Regions from separate parts of the Stutzerimonas sp. LR2 genome, predicted to be linked through region 2. Evidence: predicted binding sites of a transcription regulator. Region 2 holds the regulator's gene; each other region holds the start of a gene.
What was found. Region 2 encodes FliA, which starts transcription of late flagellar genes. Its sites were predicted from a motif close to CTAAAGTTTNNNNNNNNNNNGCCGNTAA; they were not measured.
Positions count from the first base shown of each region.

Region 1 (5,748 bases), on a different contig from region 2:
CGCGCGGGCGGTGGCGCGTGCCTGCGCCAGCAACCCGATCGGCCTGCTGGTACCCTGCCACCGCGTGGTCGGCAGCCAGAACGCGCTGACCGGCTACCGCTGGGGCCTGGCGCGCAAGGCCAGGCTGCTCGATCGGGAAGGGCAAGGCGAGTCGGGAGCCTGAGCGGATTTCAGCGGTCGGATATTGCAGTGCCGCCCACCGCAGGAAGCCGTCATGACCGAACTGAAGCGTTACCGCATCCACTACCGCATCAATGGCGAGCCCGCCTCGCTGCTGATCAGCTCGTTCGAGATGCCCGGTCTCGAACAGGCCGAGCTGGAGATCCTGCTGCATCATGTCCGCGAGCCGCGTGCCGCGGTCGACGCACCCTGGGAGAACCCGGTGCACCCCAGCGAAGCCAGCCGCTTGAGCGAACTGGGCGTCAGCGATATCCAGATCGAAGAGGAAAGCCGCTGAAGTCCCGGTAGCATTGCCCACCCGCCCTCGCAGACCGCATGGAGCCCTCGTGCAGCTGATCGACACTCATACCCACCTCGACTTCGAGATGTTCGACGATGACCGGGCGCAGGTAATCGCCCGCGCCCGGAACGCCGGTGTCGAACGCATCGTGGTGCTCGGGGTGCATGCCGCCAACTGGCAGCGGGTCTGGCAGTTGGCCTGTGACGAACCGTCGGTGCATGCGGCGCTGGGCCTGCATCCGGTGTTTCTCGAGGAGCACCAGGACGCCCACGTGCAGCAGCTGCGCGACTGGCTGGAACGTCTGCGCGGCGAGCCTAAGCTCTGCGCCGTCGGCGAGATCGGCCTGGATTACTACATCGACAACCCGGACATCGAGCGCCAGCAACGGTTGCTCGAGGCGCAGCTGGCGCTGGCGGCCGATTTCTCCCTGCCGGTGCTGCTGCACGTGCGCCGCGCCCATGCGCCGATGATCGCCACGCTCAAGCGTTACAAGCTCGAGCGTAGCGGCGTCATCCACGCCTTCAGCGGCAGCTGGGAGGAAGCGCGCGAGTATCTGCGCCTCGGATTCAGGCTCGGTCTCGGCGGCGCCGGCACCTGGCCCCAGGCGCAGCGGATGCATCGGGTACTGCGGCAATTGCCGTTGGAGGCCATCGTGCTGGAAACCGACGCGCCGGACATTCCACCCGCCGGCCATGCCGGCGAACGCAACAGCCCCGAGCTGCTGCCGGAAATCTGCCGACGCCTGGCCGACCTCAAGGGCATCGATGCGCACGCGCTGGCGGCGGCCAGCTATCGCAACAGCTGCGAACTGTTCGGCTGGCGCTGAGCCGCCCCGTCAGACGCGGAAGGCGGCGATCAGCTGCTGCAGGTGGCCGACCAGCTGGGTCAGCTCCCGACTCGCCTGCTCGGTGTGGCCGGCGCCCTCGGCGGTGCGCTGGCCGGCCTCGTTGATGGCGACGATGTTGCGATCGATATCGTGAGCCACCGCCGTCTGCTGCTCCGCGGCTGCGGCGATCTGCTGGTTCTGATCGACGATCAGGCCGACCGCATCGAGAATGTGCTCCAGCGCCTGCTCCACCTGCGCCGACTGGCCGACGGTGTCTTCGGCCAGCGCATGGCTGGCATGCATGGTCTTGACCGCCGCGCCGACGCCGTTCTGCAGGCGCGCGATCATCTGCTCGATTTCCGCCGTGGATTTCTGCGTGCGCTGTGCCAGTCCGCGCACCTCGTCGGCCACGACCGCGAAACCGCGTCCCTGCTCGCCGGCGCGGGCCGCCTCGATGGCCGCGTTGAGGGCCAGCAGGTTGGTCTGTTCGGCGATGGTCTTGATCACGTCCAGCACCTGGCTGATCGCCTGGCTGTCACCGGCGAGCTGGTTGATCACGGTGACCGACTGCTCGATCTCGCTGGCCAGGCGCTGAATCCCGCCCACCTGCGCGACCACCAGGGCACGGCCGTTGACGGTTTCTTCGTTGACGCTCTGAGCGCTGCCCACCGCGGCTTCGGCGCTGGTGGCAACCGCCTGGGCGGTGGCCGACATCTCGTTCATGGCAGTGGCCACCTGCTCGATCTGGCCGCGTTGCTCGGACACCGTCTGGTTGCTTTCGCCGGAAACGCTCTCCACCCGTCCGGCCTGGCGTTCCACCTCGGCGACGGTCTGGCCGACCCGCTCGATCAGCTCGCGAACCTGCGCCACGGTGGTGTTGAACACCTGGCCCAGCTCACCCAGTTCGTCGCGGCTGCGGACCTGGAAACGCACGGTCAGATCGCCATCGGCAACCTTGCCCATGATTTCCCCCAGGCTACGCAGCGATGCCCGCGTCGAGGCGTAGAACCCCGCATAGAGATAGGCCACCAGGCAGAGCACCACGGCCAGCGCGGAAAGCAGCAGGGTCATCAGCAGGCGCTTCTGCTCCAGCCGCTCGCCGAGTTCCACGGCAAGAAAGTCGAGGACGCCATCGTTCAGCTCGTAGGTCTTGGCCATCTGCGCGCTGATGCGCTCGTAGAACTGTTCCCAGGGACGATCCAGCGCATCGGCCATGATCACCTCGTCCTGCAGGATGTCGCTGCTCACCTGCAGCGACTCGCGGCTGGCGCTCGCCAGCGCATCCAGACGCCGCCTCGCGGCCTCGCTGGCCGCCAGCGCGTCCTGCAACTGCGCGGCGTACTGCACCTGCAGCTTCTCCAGCTCCAGCACGAGGTTGTCCAGCGTGTTGCTGGCATCGGAGTTCAGGTAACCCTGGCCGAAGGTGTAGGAGCCTACCGCGCGTCCCTGGCCGAGCGAGGCGCTGATGGCCGGCGTGACGGACGTCAGCAGTTCGGCCAGCAGCCGAACCTCGCGCTCGAGGTCTTGGCTGAGCCCGGATTGCCCGGCCACGAGTTTGATCATCACCTGCGACTGACCCAGCAGCGTCTCGGCCATCGCCGCCTTGGACTGCAGCGACTGCTCGGCCTGAGCCGCCCGCAGGCCGGCCACCAGCTCGTCGCGCCGGGCATTGAATTCCGCCACCTGCTCGGGCGCATCGCTGACCGGGGCGAGGGCCTGCAATTGCGCCGACAGCTCGGCCTCGATACGGCTCAGGCGGGTGCCCAGAGCCTCGACGTTGCCGGTCTGGCCGATGATCGACTCGATGCGCACCAGGTCCTTCCAGTCCTCCATGCTGCGCCGTACCTGCAGGGTCGAACCGAGCAGTTCCAGACTCTGCAGCTCCGTTCGCGTGCCGACGAAGGCCCGGTACGACTCGCGCACCAGGTAGTAATTGCTCAGCAGCATGGGAACGAAGAACAGGACGCTGACCAGACTGAACTTCATGCCGAAGCTCAGGCGGTTCATGAACGCGATCGCGGGATACAACAGGCTATTCACACGACGTCTCCCAAATCTTATTGGTATGGGCTTGCACGCAATTGCAGCGCGCAGCAGGGCTCGTCAGAGAGTGGCATCTGCCGGGGTTATACGGGATATCGGTAGCGGAATTTGTAACTTAAGGTAATGGCTAACTGATGGCTCGCCAACGACCAGCGGTCGCCCGAGCTGCGAAGCGTCTAGCCTGAGCTCTGCAGCGTTGCGAGCCGGTTTGCGCCATACAGCGGCCGTATGGCGGCGTATTCAGAAATGCGTCAGTGAACGCCAAGCGAGTGGCCTGTGCCCGCTGTGCGGGCCAGGTTTACACAAACTAGGCCAGCAGCGTCAGCACCGCGATCACCGCGTACCACAGCACGCGGGTGCGTACCAGCAACGCCGCCAGGCCGTCGAGGCGAGCGATGCCGGCTTCGCCGTCGATCGCAGCGGGCAGGTCGGCGGCAAGGGGCCCGGCGTCGGCCAGCAGGCGCCGGGCCGACACGTCCCAGCTCAGCAGCTCGTGCAGCAGCGCGCGGTTGACCGCGACGAAATTGCCGACCAGGGCGAAGCTCCCCAGCAGCAGACGCACCGGCAGCCAGTCGAACGCATGTCGCAACTGCTCGGCGCGTTCGCGCAGCCCGTCTTGCTGGGCGTGCTCGACGCACAACGCCAGCAGCCGATAAGCCAGAGCCGCCATCGGTCCGAGCAGCAGATACCAGAAGATCACGGCAAAGAAGCCTTCGTAGCTCTTCCACAACAGTCGCGTCTGCACCGCGTGCATCAGGCTGGCCGGGTCATTCTCGCGCAGGCCGGCATCGCGCTCGGCAGCCAGTGCCGCGGCTTCTTCGTCGCCGCGCCGCCAGGCATCACGGAAGGCGCCGAGCTCGGCCTTGGCGTGACCGCGGCCGAGGCTGTAGAGCAGTACCAGCAAGTGCACCGGCAGGGCCAGCCAGCCATAGGCCAGCGGCTCCAGGACCTCCAGCAGCAGACCGAGCAGCACCACCGGCAACACGACCAACAGCAGCAGCGTCAGCCAGGGCGCATCCCGCAGGCGCGGAGTGGCTTCGGCCTGACGCAGCCTGGTCAGCCAGGGGCCGTCGTGCTGCAGGCGTGGTCGCCAATCGGAGAACTTGTCCACCAGCAGCACGAGCAGGATCACCAGAAAACTCATCGTTCCTTCCTTTCGTCAGCAGGTAATGGAGGCCGCCCGCAGGCGCAGCCAGTCGAAGGCCGGCCCCGGATCGGTCTTGCGTCCCGGCGCGATGTCGCTGTGGCCGCATACACGCTCGGGCGTGATTGCCGGATATGCACACTGCAGCAGCCGGCAAAGCTCGATCAGCGCCTGGTACTGCGCCTCGCTGAACGGCTCGTGGTCGGTGCCTTCCAGCTCGATACCGATGGAAAAGTCGTTGCAGCCCTCGCGGCCGTCGAAGCAGGACACACCGGCATGCCAGGCCCGATCCAGACAGGAGACGAACTGAGTGATGGCGCCATCACGCTCGATGAGAAAATGTGCGGAGACCTGCAGCCCGGCGATCTCTTCGAAGAAAGGATGCTCGTCGCACTGCAGACAGTTCTGAAAGAACTGCTGAACCCTGCCGGTACCGAACTGGCCTGGCGGCAGGCTGATGTTGTGGATCACCAGCAAGGAAATCTCGCCGGCCGGGCGCTGATTGAAGTTCGGCGAGGGGCAGTGGCGCACGCCATGGCACCAGCCGGTGGCGGAATCCAGGTGCATCGTGGGAAGGCCCATGCTGAAGGCAGGCGAGCAGGCTAGCGCCTGCATGACACCCGCTGCAAGCGCAGCGTCCGGCGCCAGTATGGCCTGATGTGTCCCGCTCTTACCTGAGCGCGGCCAGCCGCCGACTGGCTGCCTTCTCCTCGCGCCGCGAGGCGAGCCGGTCGGCCAGGCGCGTCGGTTCCGGCAGGCGGTAGCGGGTCACGTAGCGCATGACCAGCTCCGGCGCCGTGGCGATGCTGACCCGGTTGCCCGGCGAGATGATCAACGGCCGCACCTTGTCCTTGCTACGCAGTACACAGCCGATCACCTCGCCGGTCTTCTTGTCGCGCAGCGCCACCCGGGCACCGCGCTGCAGGTCCAGCTCGTCATGCTCGCCGGTGAGCAGCTTCTTCGCCACGCCAATGGTGGGCAGGCCGGTCACCACGCCCAGATGCGCAGCGATGCCCAGGCGCCGCGGGTGGGCGATGCCGTGGCCGTCGGAAAAGATCAGGTCGGGAACTGCCGGCAATTCCGCCAGCGCCTGCAGTACGGCCGGCAGCTCGCGAAACGACAACAGGCCGGGCACGTACGGCATGTTGGTGGGGATTCGCGCCAGGCTGCTGCCCACCAGTTCCAGGGTATCGGCATCCAGCAGCACCGCTGCCGCCCGGGTGATGCTGCCGCCGTCCTCGAAGCCGACATCCACCCCGGCGATCAGGCGCAGCG
Region 1 covers NZ_JBVTRR010000006.1:40,242-45,989, reverse strand. The annotation lists gene ada (bifunctional DNA-binding transcriptional regulator/O6-methylguanine-DNA methyltransferase Ada) at 1-163, shown strand, start outside; gene ACVRRC_RS19615 (hypothetical protein) at 215-457, shown strand; gene ACVRRC_RS19610 (TatD family hydrolase) at 507-1,286, shown strand; gene ACVRRC_RS19605 (methyl-accepting chemotaxis protein) at 1,296-3,326, opposite strand; gene ampE (regulatory signaling modulator protein AmpE) at 3,637-4,473, opposite strand; gene ampD (1,6-anhydro-N-acetylmuramyl-L-alanine amidase AmpD) at 4,489-5,040, opposite strand; gene nfi (deoxyribonuclease V) at 5,144-5,748, opposite strand, start outside.
Region 1: a site for FliA is predicted at 3,422-3,449, ahead of ACVRRC_RS19605 (methyl-accepting chemotaxis protein). Genes of this name have one in related genera too.

Region 2 (5,748 bases):
TCACTGATGCGCGTCAGGCCTGGCGGATGGTTCTGGCGCATCTGGCGCAGGCCATCAAGGTCAGCAAGAACGAGCCGCTGGAAGAGGGCGGGGTGATTGCCCTGGTCGGGCCCGCGGGCGTCGGCAAGACCACCACGCTGGCCAAGCTTGCCGCTCGCTATGTGCTGAAGTACGGCGCGCAGAGCATCGCTCTGGCGAGCATGGACAACTACCGCATCGGCGCCCAGGAGCAGCTCAAGACGCTTGGCCGCATCCTTGACGTACCGGTGCTGCAACTCGATCCGAGCGAGCCCCTGAGCAAGTCGCTGGCTTCGCTGGCGCGCAAGCGGGTGATCCTGATCGACACTGCCGGCCTGCCCGCCAGCGATCCGACGCTGCGCATGCAGCTGCAGGCGCTTTCGGACAAGGGTGTCAAATCGAAGAATTACCTGGTGCTGGCGGCAACCAGCCAGAGCCAGGTGCTCAAGGCGGCATGGCACAACTATCGTCGTTGCGGCCTGGCTGGCTGTATTCTGACCAAGTTGGATGAGGCGGGCAGCCTCGGTGATGTGCTCGGGCTCACAATCAGCCAGCACTTGCCGATAGCCTACCTCGCGGACGGCCCGCGCATTCCGGACGACCTGCATCTGCCGCGTAGCCATCAGCTGGTGAGCCGTGCGGTGAGTTTGCAATCCGGCGAGGAACCGAGCGAGGAAACCATGGCCGATATGTTCGCCGGGTTGTACAACGGTTCGTCACGGCGGGCTGGATGATGTGGCGACAGCGGTACCAGAATGAATCAGATGCGTGCCCTGCGTGCGCATCGCCGGCCGAAAGGCCCCAGCAAGATATAGGCGTGTGAACATGGGTATGCATCCCGTACAGGTGATTGCGGTGACCGGCGGCAAGGGTGGCGTCGGCAAGACCAACGTGTCGGTCAATCTGGCGCTGGCCCTGGCCGATCTCGGTCGGCGCGTGGTGCTGCTCGACGCCGACCTCGGCTTGGCCAACGTCGACGTGCTGCTGGGTCTGACCAGCAAGCGCACCCTGGCCGACGTAATTGCCGGCGAGTGCGATCTGCGTGACGTGCTCATCCAGGGGCCAGGTGGCATTCGCATCGTGCCGGCAGCGTCCGGTACCCAGAGCATGGTGCAACTGTCGTCCCTGCAGCACGCAGGGCTGATCCAGGCATTCAGCGAGATGGGCGACGAGATCGACGTGCTGATCATCGACACCGCGGCCGGTATCGGCGACTCGGTAGTCAGCTTCGTGCGCGCCGCGCAGGAGGTGCTGCTGGTGGTCACCGACGAGCCGACATCGATCACGGACGCCTACGCGCTGATCAAGCTGCTCAATCGTGACTACGGCATCAGCCGCTTCCGCGTGTTGGCCAACATGGCCCATGCGCCGCAAGAAGGTCGCAACCTGTTCGCCAAACTGACTAAGGTTACCGAACGGTTTCTCGATGTGGCGCTGCAGTACGTTGGCGCCGTGCCTTACGACGAGGCCGTGCGCAAGGCGGTACAGAAACAGCGTGCGGTCTACGAGGCCTATCCGCGCTCGAAATGCGCGCTGGCCTTCAAGGCCATCGCACAGAAGATCGATACCTGGCCGTTGCCCGCAACACCGCGCGGCCATCTCGAATTCTTCGTGGAGCGCCTCATCAGTCCCGCTTCTCAAAGTCACGAATGACAGGTGCCGGATCCGCTATGTATTACAGCAAGGCTCAGGCAAAGGATGCGCAGTACCGCCTGATCGATCAGTACGCCCCGTTGGTCAAGCGAATCGCTTACCACCTGTTGGCGCGCCTGCCTGCCAGTGTGCAGGTGGACGATCTGATCCAGGCTGGAATGATCGGACTGCTGGAAGCAGCGAAGAAATACGACGCCGGCAAAGGTGCCAGTTTCGAAACCTACGCCGGTATCCGCATCCGCGGCACCATGCTCGACGAAGTGCGCAAGGGAGACTGGGCGCCGCGCTCGGTGCACCGCAACTCGCGCATGGTCAGCGAGGCGATCCGCGCCATCGAGGCGAAAACCGGGCGTGACGCTAAAGATCACGAGGTTGCGGCCGAACTTAAGCTTAGCCTCGACGAGTATTACGCCATTCTCGGCGACACGCTGGGCAGCCGCCTCTTCAGCTTTGACGATCTGCTGCAGGAAGGCGAGCACGGCGAACTGCAGGAAGACGCGAGCAGCACCCATCCGGAACCGTTTCGCGATCTGGAGGACGAGCGTTTCCAGCAGGCGCTGGCCGATGCCATCGGTAATCTGCCCGAACGCGAGAAGCTGGTGCTGTCGCTGTATTACGACGAAGAGTTGAACTTGAAGGAAATTGGTCAGGTGCTGGGAGTCAGCGAGTCGCGTGTGAGCCAGTTGCATAGCCAGTGTGCTGCGCGCTTGCGTGCACGCCTCGGCGAATGGCGCGCCAATTGACAATTGTTTGCGGTATGACGTGCTCGGTTTGCTGAGGCATTTTGGGACTTACGGAGGTCGACTTGGACAAGAACATGAAAATCCTCATCGTCGATGACTTCTCGACGATGAGACGAATCATCAAGAACCTCTTGCGTGATCTGGGGTTCACCAACACCGCCGAGGCGGACGACGGCACCACCGCACTGCCGATGCTGAAAAGCGGCAGCTTCGATTTCCTGGTCACCGACTGGAACATGCCGGGCATGAGCGGTATCGATCTGCTGCGCACAGTGCGCGCGGACGAGCGCCTCAAGCATCTGCCGGTACTGATGGTGACCGCCGAGGCGAAGCGCGATCAGATCATCGAAGCGGCCCAGGCCGGGGTCAATGGCTATGTGGTCAAACCCTTCACCGCCCAGGTGCTCAAGGAAAAGATCGAGAAGATCTTCGAGCGCGTCAACGGCTGAAGCAGTAACGCCGCGAGGGCACTATGACGCAAGCAGACCAAAGCCTGGCAGAGTTCGAAGCGACTCTGAAGGCCAATGCACCCCGCCTGATTGAAAGCCTGCAGCAAGGCCGCTTCGATGAAGCGACGCAGATGTTCAACGAGCTCAATCAGGTGCGCAACAACGGGCTCTATCAGGAAGTGGGCAAGCTCACGCGCGAGCTGCACAACGCCATCGTCAAGCTCGAGATGGACACCTGCGCCACGGGCGGCGACCCGTCACCGATCACCGATGCCACCGACCGTCTGTCCTACGTGGTGGAAATGACCGAGAAAGCCGCCAATCGCACCATGGACCTGGTCGAGGAATCGGCCCCGCTGGTGAACTATGTCAGCTACGAGGCCCAGAGCCTGACGGCCGATTGGCAGCGCTTCATGCGCCGTGACATGAATGCCGAGCAGTTCCGCGATCTGGTCAAGCGCATCGACCAGTACCTGCAGCGCAGCATGAACGATGGCAGCCAGCTTTCGCAGAATCTCAGCGAGATCATGCTGGCCCAGGACTTCCAGGATCTAACCGGCCAGGTGATCAAGCGGGTGACCCGACTGATCACCGAGCTTGAAAGCAACCTGCTCAATCTCGTCCTCATGGCGGGGCAGGTGGACCGCGTTGCCGGCATCCAGCACGACCGCGATGCCATGCGCGCCGAGCAAGAGAAGAAAAAACAAGAAAAAATGCCTTCCAACGGTGAAGGTCCGCAGATGCATGCCGATATGCGTGAAGACGTCGTTTCCGGCCAGGACGATGTCGATGATCTGCTTTCAAGCCTGGGCTTTTAGGGGAAGTGAATATGAGCTTCGACGCCGATGAAGAAATCCTCCAGGACTTCCTGGTAGAGGCCGGCGAGATTCTCGAACTATTGTCCGAGCAACTCGTGGAGCTGGAAAGCAGCCCCGATGACATGGCGTTGCTCAATGCGATTTTTCGCGGGTTCCACACGGTCAAGGGCGGTGCAGGCTTCCTTCAGCTTCATGAGCTGGTGGAGTGCTGCCATATCGCCGAAAACGTCTTCGACATCCTGCGCAAGGGTGAGCGTCGCGTCGATTCCGAACTGATGGATGTCGTTCTGCAGGCGCTGGACGCCGTGAACGAAATGTTCAGTCAGGTCCGCGAACGCGTCGAGCCGACGCCTGCCTCACCCGAGCTGCTGGCTGCGCTTGCGCGCCTCGCCGAGCCCGCTTCCGCCGATGCAGCGCCAGTCGTTCCGGCTGCCCCGCAGGTGGTCGCCGAGCCTGAGGCCGAGCCCGCTGGCGCCGATAGCGAGTTCGAGCAGTTGCTCGACGCCATCCAGCCGGCTGCGAGCGAGACGGCTGCGAGCGAGGCCGAACACGGCCCCGTCACCGACGAGATCACCGACGACGAATTCGAGTCGCTGCTCGATCAGTTGCATGGCAAGGGCCAGTTCTCGGCACCGGCTAGCGCCGCAGCGCCTGCGGTACCTGTTGCGCCAGATGCAGCCGCTGCAAAGACCGGTGATGAAATCACCGATGAGGAATTCGAAGCACTTCTCGACCAGCTGCACGGCAAGGGCAAGTTCGAGCCAGTCGGCTCGGTCGCCGGCTCGTCGGCCGACGCGGCCGAAGCGGCCGGCGCCGAGTCCGCCAAGGACAGTGCGCCCGCGGCGTCCAGCGACGAAATAACCGACGACGAGTTCGAAGCGCTGCTCGATCAGCTGCACGGCAAGGGCAAGTTCGAGCCGGCGGTCGCCGATGCGTCCCCGGCCGAGCCCGTTGCGGCAGCCCCGGCAAAGGCGGCACCCAAGGTGGAGCCCGCACGTGCCGCTGCGCCAGCCAAGCCGGCCGCGGCAGCGAGCAAGGCGGCCGCTCCGGCACCGGCCGCGGCGGACAAGGCTCCGGCCGAAGTCGAGACGACCGTGCGTGTGGATACCGCGCGCCTCGACGAGATCATGAACATGGTCGGCGAACTGGTGCTGGTCCGTAACCGCCTGGTGCGCCTGGGTTCCAATAGCGGCGACGAGGCGATGGCCAAGGCCGTTTCCAACCTCGACGTGGTCACCGCCGACCTGCAGAGCGCGGTGATGAAGACCCGCATGCAGCCGATCAAGAAAGTGTTCGGTCGCTTCCCGCGACTGGTTCGCGATCTGGCGCGCAGCCTGAAGAAAGAGATCAACCTGGAGCTGGTGGGCGAGGAAACCGACCTTGACAAGAACCTGGTCGAGGCCCTGGCCGATCCGCTGGTGCACCTGGTGCGCAACGCCGTCGACCACGGTATCGAGATGCCGGAGGAGCGCGAGGCCGCCGGCAAGCCGCGTACCGGTCGAGTGGTGCTGTCCGCCGAGCAGGAAGGCGACCATATCCTGCTGGTCATCAGTGATGACGGCAAGGGTATGGATGCCAACATCCTGCGTGCCAAGGCTGTGGAAAAGGGCATGCTGGAGAAGGATGCCGCAGACCGCCTGAGCGATCTGGAGTGCTACAACCTGATCTTCGCGCCGGGCTTTTCGACCAAGACCGAGATTTCCGACGTGTCCGGCCGCGGCGTCGGCATGGACGTGGTCAAGACCAAGATTTCCCAGCTCAACGGTACGGTCAACGTGTTCTCCACCAAGGGCCAGGGCTCGAAGGTGGTGATCAAGGTGCCGCTGACCCTGGCAATCATGCCGACGCTGATGGTGATGCTTGGCAACCAGGCGTTCGCCTTCCCGCTGGTCAACGTCAACGAGATCTTCCACCTGGACCTGTCGCGTACCAACGTCGTCGACGGTCAGGAAGTGGTGATCGTGCGCGACAAGGCGCTGCCGTTGTTCTACCTCAAGCGCTGGCTGGTCCATGACGCCGCTCAGGAAGAGCAGCGCGAAGGTCACGTGGTGATTCTCAGCGTCGGCA
Region 2 covers NZ_JBVTRR010000002.1:467,612-473,359, forward strand. The annotation lists gene flhF (flagellar biosynthesis protein FlhF) at 1-752, shown strand, start outside; gene fleN (flagellar synthesis regulator FleN) at 844-1,671, shown strand; gene fliA (RNA polymerase sigma factor FliA) at 1,689-2,414, shown strand; gene ACVRRC_RS08700 (chemotaxis response regulator CheY) at 2,489-2,863, shown strand; gene ACVRRC_RS08705 (protein phosphatase CheZ) at 2,887-3,681, shown strand; gene ACVRRC_RS08710 (chemotaxis protein CheA) at 3,693-5,748, shown strand, end outside.

Region 3 (5,748 bases), on a different contig from region 2:
GGAGAAGATGCTCTAGCATCCGCTCTGGACCGCCCTGCCGCCGGTGACTGCGCAGCGAGTACCTGCCGGCGCGTCAGCTGCAGCACATCTCCGCCCTTCTGTCCTCCCCCTGCAAATCATTCTTTGGGGTGATACCAGATAGCCAGTGGTCCGTTAGGCTCAGGAATGCTGCTGCCACGCACGCATCGCTTCTATAAAAATAAAAAAGGAGCACGACAATGGACCGTTTCACTCGCTTCTGGTTATTGCTGATCCTCGGCATGCTGCCCGGCCTCACCGAGGCTGCCGAGCCGACCACCCCGCTGCAGAACATGCAGATTCACGCCAACCGCGCGACCAGCAGCCTGCTGCTCTACCGTGGCGAAGGGTTTCAGAAGGCACACCTGCTGCGCTTGGAAGACGATCTGCGGGCGCTGAACGCCGCCCTGATGCAGGTACCCAACCCCACCAGCGCATTACGCGAAAGCCATCAGGAACTGCTGGCCCGGCTTCGCGAAGGTGCGAGCTTCGGCACCGCCGAAGACGACATGCCCTGGGGCTTTCCGCTGCAGATGAGCAAGGCGCTACGCGATTTCCTCACGGCCGTGCGCGCCCAGCAGGGCGCCGACAGCCAGGCCGAACTGCCGGCCAAGGTCGAATACCTTGCCGTGCAATACCTCAGCCGCGCCTATATCGGCTCCTTCGAAATCGCCCGCGAACAGCCGGATACCTACCTCGGCCAGGATGAGCGCCACCTGGTGCCGGCCATCGACGCCCAGCTCGCCGAGCTGGACGGCAAGCGCGACCCGCTGTTGGCCAAGCTCAAGACCCGCTGGGATTTCCTCCGGGTGGCGCTGCAGGACATGAACAGCGCCAGCAACAACCTCACCACCGCCTCGGGCCGCCCGTTCGCGCCGATCATGGTCGACCGCCATGCGCGCAGCCTCAGCGACCAGTGGATGGCCGCCAAGCCCTGAGGACCGTCAGCCGTGAGCGGCCGTGTGGCGCAGACGCACCGGCCCGACCCGCGCCTCGATGGCGAGGCGCAGCGGCTCGCGCAACCCGAGCATGAAGCCGAGTTCGGCCGCGACGAACAGCGGCCCGATGATCAGCCCGCTGAGGTCGTCGACGAACGCCGGCTTGCGCCCCTCGAAATAGTGGCCGATGAACTGGATGATCCAGCCGACCACGAACAACCCCACGCCGATACCCAGCCAGAGCGCCGTGCCCGCTCCGGCGGCCAGCGCACCCAGCCACAGGCAGAGCGCCAGCACGGCGCTCATCAGCATGCCGTAGCGCAGGTCCAGACGCAGATAGAACAGCGCGGCGACAAGCGACACCAGCGCCGCCGGACTGAGCCACAGGCCCGCCCAGGCGATGCCGGGGCGCGACAGCAGCACGGCCACGGCCACCACGATCAGGGGAATGCCAACGAAATGGGTGAGCAGGTTGCGCGGGTCGCGGTGGTAGGCCGCGTATTGCGCGAGGTGATCGGTGAGCGTCTTCATCGGCTGCATCTCCGCAGAACCAGTAGCCAGCAAGCTTAGTCGCTCCCTGGCCCGTGCAGCTGCACAGGGCCAGGGCGATCGCGCCAACCTCGGGATCGGCCTTATTGCTCGGGGCGATAGCCCAGCCGCAGCCCACCCCAGTGGCGCCCGCGAACCATGATCGGCACCGACAGATCATGCATCAGCTCGCCGGTGTCGCGACTGTAGGTCTGCAACAGCAGGCGCCGCTGATGACTGCCGCAGCGGCCGCCGGTGCGATCGTTGAACAGCCGCTTGCTGCGGCTCTTGACCCGATCGATCTCCGGATTGCCCACCGGCGGCTGGCTGAAGGCACGGTTGTGGGTCGGTACATAGCCTTCCGGGGTCGTCGCGATGGCGTAGACCAGTGCAGGATGCCGCTGCAGCAGCGGTTCCTGGATCGCTGGCAGAACCTCGTCGGCATACTTGTCGAAGCGCGTCTGGTACTTCACCGGGTCGGTATTGGGCAGCGCCCGGTAGTTGCGATCGAAGAGATCATCGAGGCTGACCCGCCCGGCCTGGATGTCCGCCTCGAACCGCTCGGCGATGGCCGCAGCGCCCTGCCGCGCCAGATCGAACATGGCCTGGTGATAGTCGTCCAGCTGCACCTCGGCGAGCTGCTCGCTGGCACTCTCGGCCTGGGCCACCAGCCGCTCGGCGGCCTGCTCCAGCTGGCGGGTCTGTTTCTCGCTGTCCAGTGCGTCGGCGCGCAGCTGGTCGAGGGCGACGAACTGCCCGGTCAGGCGCTGATGGTTGTCGGCGGTGCCGGTGGTGATCTGCTCCACCTGGGACTCGACGCTGCCGGCCAGCCCGGCGATACCGCTGAGCTGCTCGCCGGTGGTGGCGATCTGCTCGGCGGCGGCGTCCAGCTCGTTGGCCTGGCGCTGGATGTAGCTGACCACCGCTTCGCTCTGCTGGCGAATGTCGGCCACCATGCGCCCCACTTCTTCGGTGGCGCTGGAGGTACGCGCCGCCAGGCTGCGCACCTCGTCGGCCACCACGGCAAAGCCGCGCCCCGCCTCGCCGGCGCGGGCGGCCTCGATGGCTGCGTTGAGCGCGAGCAGATTGGTCTGGCTGGCAATGGACTGGATCACGTCGGTGATCCGGCGAATCTCTTCGGTGCGGGCAGACAGGCCGTCGATCAGCTCGCGACTGGCATGGGTCTGCGCGCTGAGCTGCTGCATCCGCTCGATGGCGCGCTGCAACTCGGCCTGACCGGCATCGCTGCGCTGACGCACCGACTGTGCGGCGTCCAGCGTGTGTCGGGCGCGCTCGGCGCTGTCCTGCTCGGTGGCCGCAATCGCCTCGGCACCGTTGGCAATTTCGCTCACTGCCTTGAGCTGCGACTGCAGGCGGCTGGCGAGCTGCTCGGCGCTGAAGGCGACCTGAGCGGCGGAAAGCGCGTTGTGGCAGGTGTTGCGCGACAGATTCTTGGTCAGCTCACTGAACGCCGGCGGCGTATCGGCAGCCGTCGCGCCGTCGTCTGCCGCGCGCCAGACGGTGAACCAAGGCCATAGCGCCGCGGCGAGCAGCAACAGCGCCGTCAACAGCAGGGGCGGGGCCAGCCAGTAATGCATGAGCAGCAGACCGACGATCAGCGCTACATGGAACACGATGGCCTTGGGGTGGCGGTTGGCGGGGCTCATGGACGGGCCTCTTGTTCTTGTCGGATTGATCCGACGTTGTACCCACAGCCTCCGACAAAGAACAGTAGTGCCTTAGTAGCACCGTGCCGTTATCGAAGGCTCACCCCAGGCTTAACGGCCGCGGCCGGACAAACTGAAGGCGCCGGCGCGCGCCTCCGGTCGCCTCGATAACTAGGGTGCCGACGCCCGCTCCGGCGCGCTCAGGGGCAGCGCGAGCTGTACCCGCCGGCGCAGCCAGGGGCTCGGCCGGTAGCGCGCCTCACCGCCATAGCAGGCCTGCATCGCCTCGAGAATGGCGAGGACGCGCGCCGCACCATAATGCTCGGCGAAACCCAGCGGTCCCTTCGGGTAGCCCAGCGCCAGGGTAATCGCCCGGTCCAGCGTATGCGGATCGGCGATGCCCTTCTGCGCGATCTCGCAGCCCAGGTTGACGATGCTGGCCACGACGCGCTGACTGACGAACCCCGGCGAATCGTTGATCACCTCCACCGGCACGCCGTCGCCACCCAGCGCCTGCCGCGCCTGGGCTTCCAGCGCGGGGTCGAGCGCAGGCGTACGCATCAGCACGTGCCGCCGTTCGCGATCGCTAAACAGGTCGTAGGCGACGCAACGCGCCGCCGGTAAATCCAGACGCGCGATCATCGAGCTGGCGTCCTCACCCAAAGGAGTGATCAGGCAGATGGCCCGTTCCGACGGCGTCTCGCCCGACTCCAGCTGCGCACCCGTCTGGCCCAGCAAGGCTGCCAGCCAACCGCGCAGCTCGGCGTCCTGGCTGTCCAGCCAGAACGGGCGGTCCACCGGGACTGGCTCGACGGCCGGCGCCGGCGTTCGCATCTGCTGGCCATTGTCGTAGCGGTAATAGCCCTGGCCGCTCTTGCGCCCGAGCAGACCGGCGGCGACCCGCTGCGCTGCCTGGTAGGACGGCGTATAGCGTGGGTCCTGGTAGAACTGCTGGTACACCGACTCCATCACGGCGTGAGAGACGTCCAGACCGGTGAGGTCGAACAGTTCGAACGGCCCCATGCGAAAGCCCGGGCCGTCGCGCAGGATGCGGTCGATCTGCTCGGCATCAGCGATGCCCTCGGCGAGGATGCGCTGCGCCTCGGTGCTGTAGGCGCGACCGGCATGGTTGACCAGAAAACCGGGAGTATCCGGTGTGATCGCAGGGAAATGCCCGGCCTCTTCCGCCAGCTTGACCAGCCGCTCGATCACCTGCGGATCGCTGCGCTCGCCGCGCACCACTTCCACCAGCTTCATCAACGGCACCGGGTTGAAGAAATGGAAACCGGCCACCCGCTGCGGGTGCCGGCAGGCCGCGGCGATCCGCGTGACCGACAGTGACGAGGTATTGGTCGCCAGTACCGCGTCCTCGGCAACCAGCGCCTCCAGCTCGACGAACAGCGCCTGTTTGGCCTCGAGATTCTCGACGATGGCCTCGATCAGCAGGTCGCAACCGGCCAGCTCCTGCAACGTCGACGCCGGCCGCATCCGCGCCAGGGTTGCGTCGAGCGCCTCGGTGCTCAGGCGGCCCTTGGCCAGGCTGCGCTCCAGCAGCTCGCGATTGAAACGCAGCGCCTCGGCGACCGACTCGCCGCGCGCATCGTAGAGCCACACCTGCTTGCCCGCGCTGGCAAACAGCTGAGCGATGCCCCGCCCCATGGCGCCGGCACCGATGATTCCGATACGTTCGAACATCCCAAGTCCCTCCTCACATTCCGCATATTCCGCAGTGCGGAATGGCATTCCGTCAGATTGACCAGCAGGCTAAAGGCTGCCACTCTGCGGCGCAACTTCCTACCGATACGCCCTTATGTCCGAGCATTCACGCCAGCAGGTCGAAGCCTCCATAACCGGCTTCTTTCAGGATCTCGGCTGCCGCCTGACCGAGTACGGCCCCGAGCGGGTGGTGATCGAACTGCTGCTGCAGCCGCGCCACCTGAACAACGCCAGCAACCTGCACGGCGGCGTCAGCGCAACCTTGCTCGACGTGGCGATGGGCCTGTGCGGCACCTGGACCGAGCAGGCGGACCAGCGCCGCGTGGCGACCACACTGTCGATGAACGTCAACTTCAGCGCACCGGCGCCAGCCGGCAGCCGCATCCGCGCGGTGGCACGCTGCCGCTCCTCCGGGCACAAGGTATTCATGGCCAGCTGCGACCTGCTGGACGAGCAAGATCGCCTGTTGGCCTTTGGTGAAGGCGTCTACCAGCGCGGCAAGCTGCGCAGCGAGCTGCCCTGACCGATGCTGGCCCTGCTGCCACTGGCGCTCGCCTGCGAGCTGTTCGCGCTGGTCTCCCGCCTGCAATGGCCGAGCGTGATCAGCGGCGCCCTGCTGGTACTGTTCTTCCTCTGGCACTGGCGCTCGCTGATGCCCTACCCGCGCCGGCTGGGGCTGGTCACGCTCGGCCTGCTCGCTTACTGGTTGCTGCTTGGCACGCCCAGCTGGGAACAGGCGCAGCGGATGCTGGCTGCCGCTGCCTATTACGGCGCGTTCATCGGCGCGCTGGGGCTCGCGCACTGCGCAGTCAAGCGGCTGCCACAACTGGGCGAGCTGCACCGCTTGCTGCTGCGACAACCGCGCCGGCGCCTCTACCCGA
Region 3 covers NZ_JBVTRR010000001.1:172,646-178,393, forward strand. The annotation lists gene ACVRRC_RS00810 (phospholipase D family protein) at 1-16, shown strand, start outside; gene ACVRRC_RS00815 (hypothetical protein) at 219-956, shown strand; gene ACVRRC_RS00820 (Mpo1 family 2-hydroxy fatty acid dioxygenase) at 963-1,487, opposite strand; gene ACVRRC_RS00825 (methyl-accepting chemotaxis protein) at 1,589-3,151, opposite strand; gene ACVRRC_RS00830 (3-hydroxyacyl-CoA dehydrogenase) at 3,323-4,846, opposite strand; gene ACVRRC_RS00835 (PaaI family thioesterase) at 4,962-5,390, shown strand; gene ACVRRC_RS00840 (hypothetical protein) at 5,394-5,748, shown strand, end outside.
Region 3: a site for FliA is predicted at 3,263-3,290, ahead of ACVRRC_RS00825 (methyl-accepting chemotaxis protein). Genes of this name have one in related genera too.